DNA from 4 places in the Mycolicibacterium thermoresistibile genome. Region 3 is predicted to be linked to each of the others. Evidence: riboswitches for the same ligand, from Rfam matches in the RefSeq annotation. Region 3 holds a riboswitch; each other region holds the start of a gene.
What was found. A riboswitch is a leader RNA that binds a small molecule or an ion and turns the genes downstream of it on or off. The one in region 3 is predicted to bind cobalamin.

Region 1 (3,342 bases), 410 kb from region 3:
CGCCGTCGACCCGGAAACGTCAGGGGTGCCGGCGGATTACGCCCGCACCGTGTTCGTCGACCCCTACACCGGCGAGGTGCGCGGGACGTTGACCACCTACGGCCAGTGGATGCCGGTGCGGGCCTGGTTCGACGAGCTGCACCGCAACCTGCACCTGGGCGCCGTCGGCCGGCACTACAGCGAGTTGGCCGCCAGCTGGCTGTGGGTGATCGCGCTCGCCGGCCTGGTTCTGTGGGTGCGGCACCGCCGCCGGTCCGGGGGTCTGCGGCGGCTGGCCCTCCCCGACCGGGCCGGCCCCGACGGCAGTCCGAACAGCCGCAACCGGGCGGTGTCCCGGCACGCCGCGGTCGGGGTGTGGCTGCTGGTGGCGCTGCTCGGGTTGTCGGCCACCGGGATCACCTGGTCCCGGTACGGCGGCGCGTCGGTGGATCGGCTGCAGCAGCAGCTCAACTCGAAGGCCCCCGCGGTCGACACGTCGCTGAGCACCCCGGCAACCGGGCAGCACGGCCATGCCGGTCACCACAGCGGGACCGGTTCCGGTGACGAGCTGCTCGCCGGGGTGGACACGGTGCTGCGATCGGCTCAGCAGGCCGGGTTGGCCGGCCCGATGTGGCTGTACCCGCCCGCCGAACCGGGTGAGGCCTGGCGGGCCGCGGAGCGCAAGCGGGACTGGCCGACCCGCAATGACGCGGTGGCGGTCGATCCGGTTTCCGGGGAGATCACCGACCGGGTGGACTTCGCCGACTGGCCGCTGCTGGCCAAGCTGACCCGGTGGACCATCGACGCCCACATGGGAATCCTGTTCGGCGTCGTCAACCAGGTGGTGCTGATCCTCACCGCGGTCGGGCTGATCTACCTGATCGTGCGCGGTTACCGGATGTGGTGGCAGCGCCGGCCGGTCCGCGGAACGGCCTGGGCGGTCGGGCGGCCGCCGCTGCGGGGAGCCCTGCGCGCACTGGGCCCGCTGCCGGCGACGGTTCTGGTGCTGACCGCCGCGCTGGTGGGCTGGTTCCTTCCGCTGTTCGGGTTGAGTCTGCTGGCGTTCGTGGCGGTCGACGCGGCAGTCGCGTGGTACAAGCGCCGACGCACCTGAAGGCCGGGCTGAATACCGCTCCGACGCAGCCGGTCTGGCGGCCCTGCCCGGCGGAATCGCCGGGCAGGGTACCCTGAGCGGTGCAGCTGGTTTGCCGACGCGCCGCGGCGCATCGGCATCGAGTGGCGGATCCCTCCACGGACCGTCATGAGAGGGAACCCGGTGAGAGTCCGGGACTGTCCCGCAGCGGTGTGCAGGAACGACCGCCGTCATCGGCACTGGCCCGCAAGGGCTGGGAAGCGACGGCCAGTAGGAACCGAAGACGAATGCCTGCGAGTCCGAAGACCTGCCGGCTGTGCCGGGCGCGCCGCGTCCGGCGCGCATCGCCTCGTGGACTGGGCTGATGGCTACCGGCTGTCGGTCGGTGGGCGCCCAAAGGCGATGAGCATCCCCCGCACCGAAGGACGCCGAGTGACATCCCAAGCGACATCGCAACCGACATCCCGACCCACACCGCAACCGTTCCGGGCCACCGTACTGGGCACGCCACGCATCGGCCCCAACCGCGAACTCAAACGAGCGGTCGAGGGATACTGGTCCGGCAGGATCGACCGGTCGACGCTGCACGAGGTGGCCGCCGACCTGCGCCGCACCGGCAACGCCCGGCTGGTGGAGGCCGGGCTGGACTCGGTTCCGGTCAACACGTTCTCCTACTACGACCACGTGCTCGACACCGCGGTGATGTTGGGGGCTCTGCCACCGCGGGTCACCGGGAACGCCGAACTGGCCGATGACCTGGACCGCTACTTCGCCGCCGCCCGGGGCACCGACACCGTCGCGCCGCTGGAGATGACCAAGTGGTTCGACACCAACTACCACTACCTCGTCCCCGAGATCGGACCGGACACCACCTTCTCGCTGCATCCGGACAAGGTCCTCGCCGAACTGGAAGAGGCGCTGCAGCAGGGTGTTCCGGCACGTCCGGTGATCCTCGGACCGCTGACGTTCCTGGCGTTGAGCAAGGCCGTCGACGGCGGCCCGGAACCGATCGAACGGCTCGACGAGGTGCTGCCGCTGTATGCCCGGCTGCTGGGCCTGCTGGCCGACGCCGGGGCCGCCTGGGTGCAACTGGACGAACCGATCCTGGTCACCGACAGTCTGGCCGATGCGGCGGAGCTGGCCCACCGGGCCTACATCACCCTGGCCCAAACCCCCACCCGGCCCGGGATTCTCGTGGCGACGTACTTCGGTGAGCTGGGCGGCGTGCTGTCCGCGCTGGCCCGCACCCCGGTTGAGGCGATCGGCATCGACCTGGTCGCCGGCGCCGGTCAGCCGGTCGCCCAGGTTCCCGAACTCGCCGGAAAGCTCGTGGTCGCGGGGGTGGTCGACGGCCGCAACGTGTGGCGCACCGACCTGGAGGCGGCGCTGGGCACCCTGGCGACCCTGCTGGGCAGCACCGCCGCGGTGGCCGTGTCCACCTCGTGTTCCACACTGCATGTCCCGTACTCGCTGGACGCCGAGACGGATCTGGACGATTCGCTGCGCGGTTGGCTGGCGTTCGGTGCGGAGAAGGTGTCCGAAGTGGTCACCCTGGCCACCGCGCTGCGCGACGGCCGCGATGCCGTCGCCGACGCCATCGACGCGGCCAGGGCGGCGTTGGCATCCCGCAAGACCGATCCCCGGCTGCGCAACGAGCAGGTCCGAGCACGGCTGGCGGGCATCGCCGCCAGAGGGCTCCGGCGGGCGCCCGCGGCGGCGCGGCGGGCCGCTCAGCAGGAGCGGCTGCGGCTGCCGTTGTTGCCCACCACGACGATCGGCTCGTTCCCGCAGACCGTGGAGATCCGCAGGACCCGGGCGGCGCTGCGGTCCGGTGCGATCGACGAGGCGGAGTACACGCGGCGGATGCGGGATGAGATCGCCGCGGTCATCCGGCTGCAGGAGGAGCTCGGCCTCGACGTGCTGGTGCACGGTGAGCCGGAACGCAACGACATGGTGCAGTACTTCGCCGAACAGCTCGACGGTTTCGCCGCCACCCGGAACGGCTGGGTGCAGTCGTACGGCACCCGGTGCGTGCGGCCGCCGATCCTCTACGGCGATGTGGCCCGACCGCGGCCGATGACCGTCGACTGGATCACCTACGCGCAGTCGCTGACCGACAAGCCGGTCAAGGGCATGCTCACCGGTCCGGTGACGATTCTGGCGTGGTCGTTCGTGCGGGACGATCAGCCGCCGGCCGACACCGCCAACCAGATCGCGCTGGCCATCCGCGATGAGACGGTGGATCTGCAGGCCGCCGGGATCGCGGTCAT
Region 2 (3,342 bases), 400 kb from region 3:
AACATGTCGGGCGGTTCCACGACGTGGTCGTCGATGCTGACGAGAATCAGGTCCTCGGGGCGCAGATCGTGACTCATACCTCAGTAGTACCGTGAGAAACCGTGACCGTCTCTGCGCTATCGGCCAGGAACTTAGCTTCTTCGGCCAAGCCGCCGCAGATCGATCTGCGCCGCGGCGGCCGCGCCCTCGGCGGCAGTTATCTGTACGAGGGCGACAAACTGCAGACCGGCTGGCACTCCCACGACGTCCACCAGATCGAGTACGCCATCGGCGGGGTCGTCGAGGTCCAGACCCGGACCGGTCACTATCTGCTCCCACCCCAGCAGGCGGCGTGGCTGCCGGTCGGCCTGGAACATTCGGCGACGATGAACCCCGACGTCAAGACCGTGGCGGTGATGTTCGACCCGCAGCTGGTGCCCGACGCCGGCAACCGCGCCCGGATCCTGGCGGTGTCACCGCTGATCCGGGAGATGATGATCTACGCGCTGCGCTGGCCGATCGACCGGCCGCACGGCGACGAGATCTCCGACACCTTCTTCCGCACCCTGGCCCATCTGGTGTCGGAGGCCCTCGATCACGAGGCCCCGCTCAGCCTGCCCACCTCAGACCACCCGATCGTGGCCGCGGCGATGGCCTACACCAAGGAGCATCTGCAGTCGGTGACCGCAGAGGAGGTCAGCCGCGCGGTCGCGGTGTCCGAACGCACCCTGCGCCGACAGTTCCGGCAGGCCACCGGAATCTCCTGGCGCACTTATCTGCTGCACGCCCGCATGCTCAAGGCGATGGCGTTGCTGGCCGCACCGGACCAGTCGGTGCAGGAGACCGCCAGCGCGGTCGGTTTCGACAGTCTGAGCGCCTTCACCCGGGCGTTCACCCAGTTCTGCGGCGAGACCCCGTCGGCCTACCGGCACCGAATCAGCACCGATCCGCACAGCAGGCCCACCAGCGCCGATCCGATCGGGTAAGAACACCATATGGTTCTTCAGCACATCTCCGGCCTCCGCAAATCGGCGCAGAGCTCCGGACGGCCGGTCGACTTCAACGGCACGTGGCTCAACGAACTCGGCTCGGAACTGCATCTGGAGGTCGACGGACAGGGCAGGGTGACCGGAACCTTCCAGACCGCGGTCGGCGCCCCGCAACCGACGCAGAAGTTCGAGGTGACCGGGTTCGTGGCCGGTGATGTGCTCGCGTTCTGCGTCAACTTCGGCGCCTACGCCTCGCTGTCGAGCTGGGTCGGCCAGCACACGGTCGAGGACGGCAACGAAGTCATCAAGGCGATGTGGCTGCTGGGCCGCGACATCAAGGACGCCGACGAGCCCACCGATCTGTGGAGCGCTGTGCTCACCGGCGCCAGCAACTTCCGCCGTTGAACCCACGCTGAACCCACACCGCGGGTCGGTCCGACCGGCCTGCTAACTTTCTGGCTGCCAGTCGCACCCCGCACCCGGGGTCAGGGAATCCGGTGCGAATCCGGAGCTGACGCGCAGCGGTGACGGTGACGGGCCGAGCACGATGCCACTGGGCGACACCGCCTGGGAAGGCGCTCGGCCCGGTTTGAGCCGAAGCCCGAAGACCTGCTGGCCCTCCCGGCGTTGCGCCGCGAGGTCGTACCCCCGGCTCCGCGTCACGAGCCCCGGCCTCGAAAGGTCTGTGTATGCCTGCCCGTATCAGGAATGCCCGTGTCACGAAGCTGACCGCGACGTTCGCCGCGGTGCTCACCGTGACCGGTTGTGCCGGATCGGCCGCCACGTCCGCATCCCCCGACACCGCCGACGGCTATCCGGTCCAGCTGGAGAACTGCGGCCGGACCGTGTCGATCCCCGCCCCACCTCAGCGCGCGGTGTCGCTCAATCAGGGGTCGACGGAGATCCTGTTGTCGCTGGGACTGGCCGACCGGATGGTCGGCACCGCGACGTGGACCGACCCGGTCCGGGAGAACCTCGCCGCCGACAACGCCGGCGTCGAACGGCTGGCCGACAACCATCCCTCCCTGGAGCGGGTGCTGCAGACCGAACCGGATCTGGTCACCGCATCGTTCGCCTCCACGCTCGGCCCGGGCGGTGTGACCACCCCGGAGGCGCTGGAGCAGCTCGGCATCCCGTCCTATCTGTCGCCGGCGGACTGCATCAAGAACAACGACACCGACGGTGACGGGTCGCGTGATGCGGCGCTCGAGATGGACACGGTCTACCAGGAGATCACCGACCTGGCCGAGATCTTCGGGGTCCCGGACCGCGGGGCCGCGCTGGTCGAGGAATTGCAGACCCGGATGGCCGCGGCCGCCGACACCGCACCCGGCGCACCGGTGCGGGTGCTGTTCTGGTTCGCCAACTCCGAATCACCGTATCTGGCCGGATGCTGCGGCGCCCCGGGCATCATCGCCCGCACCCTCGGGTTGACCAACGTCTTCGATGACACCAACGCCGAATGGCCGCAGGTCAATTGGGAGACGGTGGCCGACCGCGACCCGGACGTGCTGATCATCGGCGACCTCACCCGCAAGAGTCAGACCGCTGAGAGCGCGGCCGCCAAGATCGAGTTCCTAAAATCCCATCCGGTCACCCGGGAGCTCACTGCCGTCCGGGAGCAGCGCTACATCCCGTTGTCCGGGGCCGCGATGAACCCGTCGATCCGCACCGTCGACGGTGTCGAACAGGTGGCGGCGGCGCTGCGCGAGTTCGGGTTCGGCGGGTGAGCCTTGCCCACCGCGCCTGGCTGCTGGGCGCGTTCGGGCTGGCGGCGCTGCTCGCGTCGATCGCGGTGGCGGTGACGATCGGCCCGTCCACGGTGGGGGCCGGCGAGGTGTGGGCCGTGGTGCGGGCCAGACTCGCCGGACCGCCGTCGGGTCTCACCCGCATCCAGGAAGGCATCGTCTGGGATCTGCGGCTGCCGCGCAGCCTGCTGGCCGCCGCGTGTGGAGCCGGTCTGGCGGTGTGCGGGGTGATCCTGCAGTCGATGCTGCGCAATCCGCTGGCCGATCCGTTCCTGCTCGGCGTCTCCTCGGGGGCGTCCACCGGTGCGGTGTCGATCGTGGTGCTCGGGGTCGGCGCCGGGTCGATCGGGCTGGCCGGCGGCGCGTTCATCGGCGCGGTCGGCGCGTTCGGGTTGGTGCTGCTGCTGACGGTGGCGGCCGGGGGCGGCACCGACCGGGTCATCCTGGCCGGGGTGGCCACCACCCAGCTGTTCTCGGCGCTGACGTCGTTCATCGTGTTCACCGCCGCCGACGCCGAACAGACCCGCGGGGTGCTGTTCTGGCTGCTCGGTTCGCTGGCCAGCGCGTCGTGGCGGGATGTCGCGGTGGTGACCGCGCTGGTCGCGGCGGGCCTGGTGGCCTGCCTG
Region 3 (3,342 bases):
GCCAGCCGCTGACCTGGGCCGATGGACAGTTGCACGCCGTCGAGGACCCGTGGTCCGCGGGGATAGCGGAATCCGGCGTCGCGCAGGGCGAGCAGGGCGGGATCGTCGTCAGACACCGTGCCACCCCTTCCAGCCCAGCCAGGTCAGCGTGGCCACCGCGGCGATCGCGGCGAGCAGCGCCGCCGTGCCCACCAGACGGGATGCGCGGACCGGGCGGGCCGAGGTGAGAACGGCGGTCGCCCCCGGATCCGCCCGCAGCGACATCGCCTCCGACATGGCCCTGGCGCGGTCGGTGCCGCGGATGAAGATGAGTGCGAACTGGGTGCCGATCACGGTGATGGCGTCACGCGGCCGACGCAGCCCCAACCGCAGGCCGACGGCTTCCCTGGCCCGCAGCGCGGACCGCAACAGGATGCCGACCAGACGGTAGGTCAGATCGGCCACGTGGCACAGAGCGGGGGGAGTCCCGGCCCGCCGGGCCAGGTCGAGCAGGTCGGCCATCAGCGTGGTCATGGCCAGACTGATCGTCGCGGCCGATGCGGCGAGTGCCCGCAGAGCGGTGTCGAGCGCAAGATCGACCCCGCCCGGCTCCCAGTGCGGCCCGCCGCGCAGGCTCACCGCGATCGGCAACGCGCCGAGCATGATGAACACCAGCGGGCCCAGCATCGCGAGCAGGAAGAGCCGGACCTGCACCCGGGCGAACACCAGGGTGGAGACCGCGACCACCAGCAGTACCAACGGCGCTCCGGTGCGCGGCGGAAGCAGCATCGCGCAGAGCAACAGCCCGCCGTAGAAGCAGAGCTTCTCGGCCGCGGGGACGCCCGACCACCGGTTGTGTGCCGCGCTGAGATCGAGGGGATTCACGGTTGCGACTCAGTGGCCGCCACGGTCCCCTTCGGATTCCCCGACCGGTCCGGGACCGGCCGGCGCGGTTTCGCGGCGCCCGCGTGCACGCCCGGCGTACCAGCCGACCGCGGCGCCCAGTGCGATACCACCGATGCCCGCCTGCAGTGCGAAAAGCCCGGACTCGACTTCACCCGGAAGCTCGCCGACCAGCGGCGAGAACCACGGTTCGTAGCCCTCTTCGATCGCGCCGATCACCTCTTCGGCCTGCCCGTCGGCACCGGAGAACTCCGCGTCGGCGTCCTGTGCGTAGCCGTACCACATCGAGCCGACGGCGATCACGGCGGCCAGGATCAGCAGTGGCGCCGCAAGGAGTGCGACGGATCTGCGGGTGGCAGGTCGACCGGATCGGGTGCTCATCGCTGGACCTCCTCGCGTTCGGAGCCGGGCTCGACGTCGGCCCCGGCGGGGACTTCGTGGCTCTTGAGGAAGCGCAGCCTCAGCAACTCGGAGGAGGCCACGTGCATGAGGATGCGCACGAGCACCACGGTGATGAGTCCTTCGACGACCGCGAGCGGCACCTGCGTCAGCGCGAACACCCCCAGGAACTCGACCAGGCTCTCCGTGAAGCCGCCCTCGGCGGCCGGGAACGCCAGCGCGAGCTGGATGCTCGTGACGATGTAGGTGACGAGGTCGGCGACGAAGGCCAGCGCGAACACCGCCGGCAACACACCCACGCCGGCCCGGCGCAGCGCGACGTAGACCGCGAAGCCCGCCCACGGGCCGGCGATCGCCATCGAGAACGCATTCGCCCCGAGCGTGGTGATCCCGCCGTGGGCGAGCAGCAGCGCCTGGAACAGCAGGACGATCGACCCGAGGAAGGCCATGACCGGTGGCCGGAAGATCGCCGTGCCGAGTCCGGTTCCGGTCGGATGCGAGCTCGAGCCCGTCACCGACGGCAGTTTGATCGCGGACATCACGAACGAGAACGCGCCGACCGCCGCCAGCAGCGGCCCGGACGACGGCTGGCGCCGGACCGTGATGACGACCTGCCGGGCCCCGTAGATCACGAACGGCGCCGCCGCCACGGTCCAGGCGACCGCATGTACCGGCGGCAGGAAACCTTCGGCGATGTGCATGGTGAAGGCGTACCTTTCTGCCCAGCACCTCGTGGGCATAGTGTCCGTGCCCGCGGCCGGTCTCCTGGCTGACGGGTGCACCGGCGCGTCGAGATGCGCCGGAACGCCGGTATTCGCCTTCCCACCTGCGCGTGCGCGCCGGCAGTGGCATCGAGAACACCGACTTCCCGCTCACAGTGGCGAGGGCCGCCCCGGATTCCCACCGGGTTCCCGTCACCGCGGCAGTGAGAGCGTACACCGGGCGGACGCTGCGGCCGCCCGGATGGCGCGGTCATCCGACCGGGATGAGTTCGAACGCCTGATGCACGATCGACAGCAGCCAGCCGGCGGCGGTCTTGCTGCGGTACTGCGGCCAGTTCAGCTGGAAACTCACCACCCACGGCTGGCCGGTGTGATCGACCGCGTACCAACTGAACGTCAGATCACCGGGCAGGTTGCCGCCCTTGGCGGCGATGTAGGTCCACGTGGACCGGTCCACCGACACCCCGGGAATGGCCGACAGGATGTCGCGGACCGGCGCCGCCGGTCCCACGGCGGCCTCCTGCAGGGCGATGTGTACCCGGCAGATGTCCTTGGCGGTGCCGAACCATTCGGCGCCGTAGTTCGACGCCGGGGTGTGGGTGCGTTGGGGATCCGGCCGGTAGGGCCGGGAGCTGACCTGCCGTAACAACTCGGCCCGGTCCTGTGGGGAGGCGTGTTGCCACTGCTCCCGCAGGTCGGGTTCACCCCAGCCGACCGAGAACAGCTCGTGCATGGTGGGGAACGGCGTCATGCTGGCCGGATCGTGATGGCCCGCGGCGACCAGCGCGCGTTCCACCGCGTCGGTGCCCAGCCGGCCGATCAGCAGATCTGTGGTCATGTTGTCGCTGGCCGAGATCATCTGCTGGGCGGCCTCGCGCACCGAGATCTGCGCGCCGGGCGGAAGATGGTCCAGTGCGGCCGAGCCGACCGCCTTGGCCCGCTCGGTGACGGTCAGCCGGTCGTCCCAGTCCAGGGTGCCGGCCCGCACCGCCTCAGCGACGGCCAACAGCACGTACAACTTGAAGATGGAGGCGAGCGGCAGCGACAGGTCGGTGTTGGCGCCGGCGATCGGTTCGCACCGCCGGCCACCCGGGGCCGGGAGCACCCTGGACACCTGATAGGAGTACCGGGCCCCGGATTCGGTCAGCTCGGTGTCGATGTCCGCCCAGTTCTCGATCGTGGGCGGGCGCAGGGTCACCTCGAACTGGTCGACGAGGCTCTCGTCGTCGACGCGCAGTTCGATGTCCTGTTCGGCGCCGTAGGAGTTGCGCACCCGCAGGGTGGCGGTGCCGGCTCCGATGTCGACCGCGGTGAGCGTGATCGGCCGGTCCCACCAGAG
Region 4 (3,342 bases), 1.8 Mb from region 3:
AGCGCTCGGTAGAGCCAGGATTCGTTGAACAGGTTGCCGTTCTCGTAGTGGATCTCGCGTCGTCCGGGCACGCCGGACTCGGCCTTGACGAACACCCGGCGGGGACCGGTGCCGGACGCATAAGCCAGTTCGAAGCGGGCCCGGCGATTGGTCCCGTCGTCACGCAGGAGGAGGGTGACCCGTTCGACGGTCGCCCCGGGGTGCCGGGTCGAGATCGCGGCCGTCATCCATTCGGGGGTGACGTCCTCCCACCGCGGGGGAATCGTCAATGCCGGGTGCACCATGCGGACACGTTAGCGAGCGACGCCCGCGGGGCGGCGATCCCCATGCAAACACGCCATGGAAGGCCGTGGAAGCGCGTCGACGATCTCGCCGCGTCGCGGAAGAGGATTTCGCCGCGTCGCGGGAGGGCCGGGCGTACGGTGTGCTCATCAACGTGGTGGCTTACCCAAACTGAATCCGCCTGTCCGTCACGTCCTGGGGAGCGCCTTGTCACCGTCGGCCCAGTCACCCTCAATCGAGTCACCCTCAATCAGCCACAGGCTCCTGCAGATCGCGCTCGTCGTGTTCGGGGCGGTGATGCTGCTGTATCCGTTGGCGGTGGTGTGGCCGTCGGGTTGGTCATGGCATTCCGGCGCTCCGTACCAGTCCGACTACTTCATGATGATCGTCGGCCTGTATGCGACGCTGGGCCTGTTCCTGTGGAACGCCGCCCGCCGGCCCGGGGCACACCTCAGCCTGATCTGGTTCACCGTCGTCTCCAGCGCCGTCCACGCCGCGATCATGGCGGTCCAGTCGCTCGGCGGCGGACACGACATCGGGCATCTGTGGGGCGACGTCGCGGCACTTCTCCTGGTCGCCGTCGTGTTGTCGGCCCTCGTCATCGCGGCCGGGATCAAGCAATCCGCGGACGAAGGCCACGTGGTGGCGGTGGTCGATTCGGGCCGGTGACGGCACGGGACCGGAGACGCTTGATAGTCTCGGCCCTCGAGGACGGTCGCATCCGTACAACGCGGATGCCAGGGAACCCGGTGCGAATCCGGGACTGGCGCGCAGCGGTATGGGGGACGGACCCGACATCGGCCACTGGAGCAATCCGGGAAGGCGTCGCGTCCGGGCGATCCCGAGTCCGAAGACCTGCCGTCCTCGCTGGTGTCCACCGGTATCTCGCGATCAGATACCCCGGCATACAGAGGCGATATCCGTGATGACGCTCGGCCCTCCGCACAGCGTGTCCGTGCCGTGTCCACGACGACCTGCCAGGCGGCACTCATCCAGGCGATCCGGCCGTTCGAAGCGCCGCCCGGAGCACCGGGTGCGGACACTGTGTCCCTGACCCTGCCCGAGCGAACGGGTGATCGAACCGGCGCAGCGTCGGTTCCCACTGCTCGGCGGATGTCGCCCGGAGTCCTGACCGGGGTGCTCGCGGTGCTCACCGTGGTGAGCATCATCGTGTCGATCGCTTTCGGGGCCGAGCACATTCCGCTGGGCGAGGTGTGGCGCACCGTGCTCGGACGGCTCACCGGCGCCGAGGTCGATGCGGGGTATGCCGTCATCATCTGGGAGTTGCGGTTACCGCGTTCGATCCTGGCGGCCGTCGTGGGCGCCGGTCTGGCCCTGGCCGGCGCGCTGATGCAGGCCCTCGTCCGGAACCCGCTCGCCGAGCCGTACCTGCTCGGGGTGTCCGCCGGTGCGGCGGTGGGCGCCACGGCCGTCATGACGCTGGGCGTGCTGTCCGGGTTCGGCGTGTGGGCGCTGTCGGGTGGGGCGCTGTTCGGCGCGATGGCGGCGACCCTCACCGTCTACACGGTGGCCCGCGCCCAGGGCGGACTCACCGCGCTGCGGTTGATCCTGTCCGGTGTGGTGCTGTCCTCGGCCTACATGGCGGTGTCCTCGCTGCTGGTGTTCACCGCCGGGGATCCGCATGCGGCCGAGAGCGTGATGTTCTGGCTGCTCGGCAGCGTCGCCGGGGCGACCTGGGCCAAAGTTCCGCTCGCCGCGGCCGTGGTGGCGATCGGTCTGGTCGGGGCGTTGCTGATCCATTCGTGGCTGGACGCGTACGCGGCCGGGTCCGACACCGCGGCATCGCTCGGGGTCCCGGTGCGGGCCCTGCGCAACGGGCTGTTCGCGATGCAGGGCGTGCTCGTCGGTGTGTTGGTGGCCGTGGCCGGCGGCATCGGTTTCATCGGGCTGATCGTGCCGCACGCAGCCAGGCTGATCGTCGGCGCGACGCACCGCGCCATGCTTCCGGTGACGGTGTGCGCGGGAGCGCTGTTTCTGGTGTGGGTGGATGTGGTCTCCCGGGAACTGGCCGCACCGCGGGAGATGCCGCTGGGCATCGTCACCGGTCTCATCGGCGCTCCGGTGTTCCTGTTCCTCATGGGGCGGCGCCGCTACGAGTTCGGAGGCGCCACATGATCGCCACGCTGACCAGCGCACCGCTCAGCGCACACGGTGTGGATTGTCGCCGGGGCGCCAGAACCATTGTGTCCGAAGTCGATCTGATGGTTCCCGCCGGCACCCGACTGGCCGTTGTGGGTCCGAACGGGGCCGGGAAGTCCACGCTGTTGCGGGTGCTGTCGGGTCTGGACACACCGGCTTCGGGCACCGTCCGGGTCGGTGATGAGGATCTGCACCGGATGTCGGCGCGGCGGCGGGCCAGAACCATCGCGGTGGTGGGGCAGGAGGAACAGCCGTCCGGCGAGCTGACCGTCGGGGAGGCGGTCGGCCTGGGGCGCATTCCCTACCGCACGCCGTGGTCGGGATCCGATCTGGCCGAACGCACCGTCGTGCGGGCGGCCCTGACCGTCGTCGGTCTGGGCAGTTGGGCCGACCGGCCCTGTTCGCGGCTGTCCGGTGGGGAACGCCACCGGGTGGTGCTGGCCAGGGCGTTGGCGCAGCAGACGCCGGTGCTGGTGCTGGATGAACCCACCAACCATCTCGATGCCGCATGGCAGCTGCGGCTGTTGCAGATCCTTCACGAGCTCGGCTGCACCGTGGTCGCCGCGATGCACGACCTCGACCTGGTGCTGCGGTATTTCGATGCGGTCGCGGTCGTCGCCGACGGCCGGGTGCTCGCTCACGGACCGCCGGCCGAGGTGTTGGAGCCCGAGTTGCTCCGACAGGTGTTCGACGTCGTCGGCGACGTCGTCCGCCACCCCACGACGGGGCGTGCGCATCTGCTGTTCTCCCACGCCGATTCGGTGTCGCGATCCGCGACGAAAATCTGACAGAGGAAGATGACTGTGGCACAGACTTCTCGGTTGTTGGCGGTGTTCGGGATCGCCGCGAGCCTGATGGCGGGATGCGGTTCGGATTCGGGGGCGGTTACCACCGATACCG

Region 1: another riboswitch for cobalamin. It lies ahead of metE (5-methyltetrahydropteroyltriglutamate--homocysteine S-methyltransferase); the one in region 3 lies ahead of CKW28_RS20540 (energy-coupling factor ABC transporter permease).
Region 2: another riboswitch for cobalamin. It lies ahead of CKW28_RS22555 (ABC transporter substrate-binding protein); the one in region 3 lies ahead of CKW28_RS20540 (energy-coupling factor ABC transporter permease).
Region 4: another riboswitch for cobalamin. It lies ahead of CKW28_RS11980 (FecCD family ABC transporter permease); the one in region 3 lies ahead of CKW28_RS20540 (energy-coupling factor ABC transporter permease).

The regions. Positions count from the first base shown of each region.
Region 1 covers NZ_LT906483.1:4,745,926-4,749,267, forward strand. Annotated here, with positions in the region: gene CKW28_RS22595 (PepSY-associated TM helix domain-containing protein) at 1-1,093, shown strand, start outside; cobalamin riboswitch at 1,216-1,383, shown strand; gene metE (5-methyltetrahydropteroyltriglutamate--homocysteine S-methyltransferase) at 1,475-3,342, shown strand, end outside.
Region 2 covers NZ_LT906483.1:4,736,181-4,739,522, forward strand. Annotated here, with positions in the region: gene CKW28_RS22540 (amidohydrolase family protein) at 1-65, opposite strand, end outside; gene CKW28_RS22545 (AraC family transcriptional regulator) at 102-965, shown strand; gene CKW28_RS22550 (avidin/streptavidin family protein) at 975-1,373, shown strand; cobalamin riboswitch at 1,417-1,599, shown strand; gene CKW28_RS22555 (ABC transporter substrate-binding protein) at 1,658-2,698, shown strand; gene CKW28_RS22560 (FecCD family ABC transporter permease) at 2,695-3,342, shown strand, end outside.
Region 3 covers NZ_LT906483.1:4,340,728-4,344,069, reverse strand. Annotated here, with positions in the region: gene CKW28_RS20555 (energy-coupling factor ABC transporter ATP-binding protein) at 1-116, opposite strand, end outside; gene CKW28_RS20550 (energy-coupling factor transporter transmembrane component T family protein) at 109-864, opposite strand; gene CKW28_RS20545 (cobalt ECF transporter S component CbiN) at 874-1,263, opposite strand; gene CKW28_RS20540 (energy-coupling factor ABC transporter permease) at 1,260-1,982, opposite strand; cobalamin riboswitch at 2,020-2,218, opposite strand; gene CKW28_RS20535 (serine hydrolase) at 2,254-3,342, opposite strand, start outside.
Region 4 covers NZ_LT906483.1:2,562,911-2,566,252, reverse strand. Annotated here, with positions in the region: gene CKW28_RS11990 (phosphotransferase family protein) at 1-284, opposite strand, end outside; gene CKW28_RS11985 (DUF6632 domain-containing protein) at 517-951, shown strand; cobalamin riboswitch at 978-1,159, shown strand; gene CKW28_RS11980 (FecCD family ABC transporter permease) at 1,396-2,418, shown strand; gene CKW28_RS11975 (ABC transporter ATP-binding protein) at 2,415-3,230, shown strand; gene CKW28_RS11970 (ABC transporter substrate-binding protein) at 3,240-3,342, shown strand, end outside.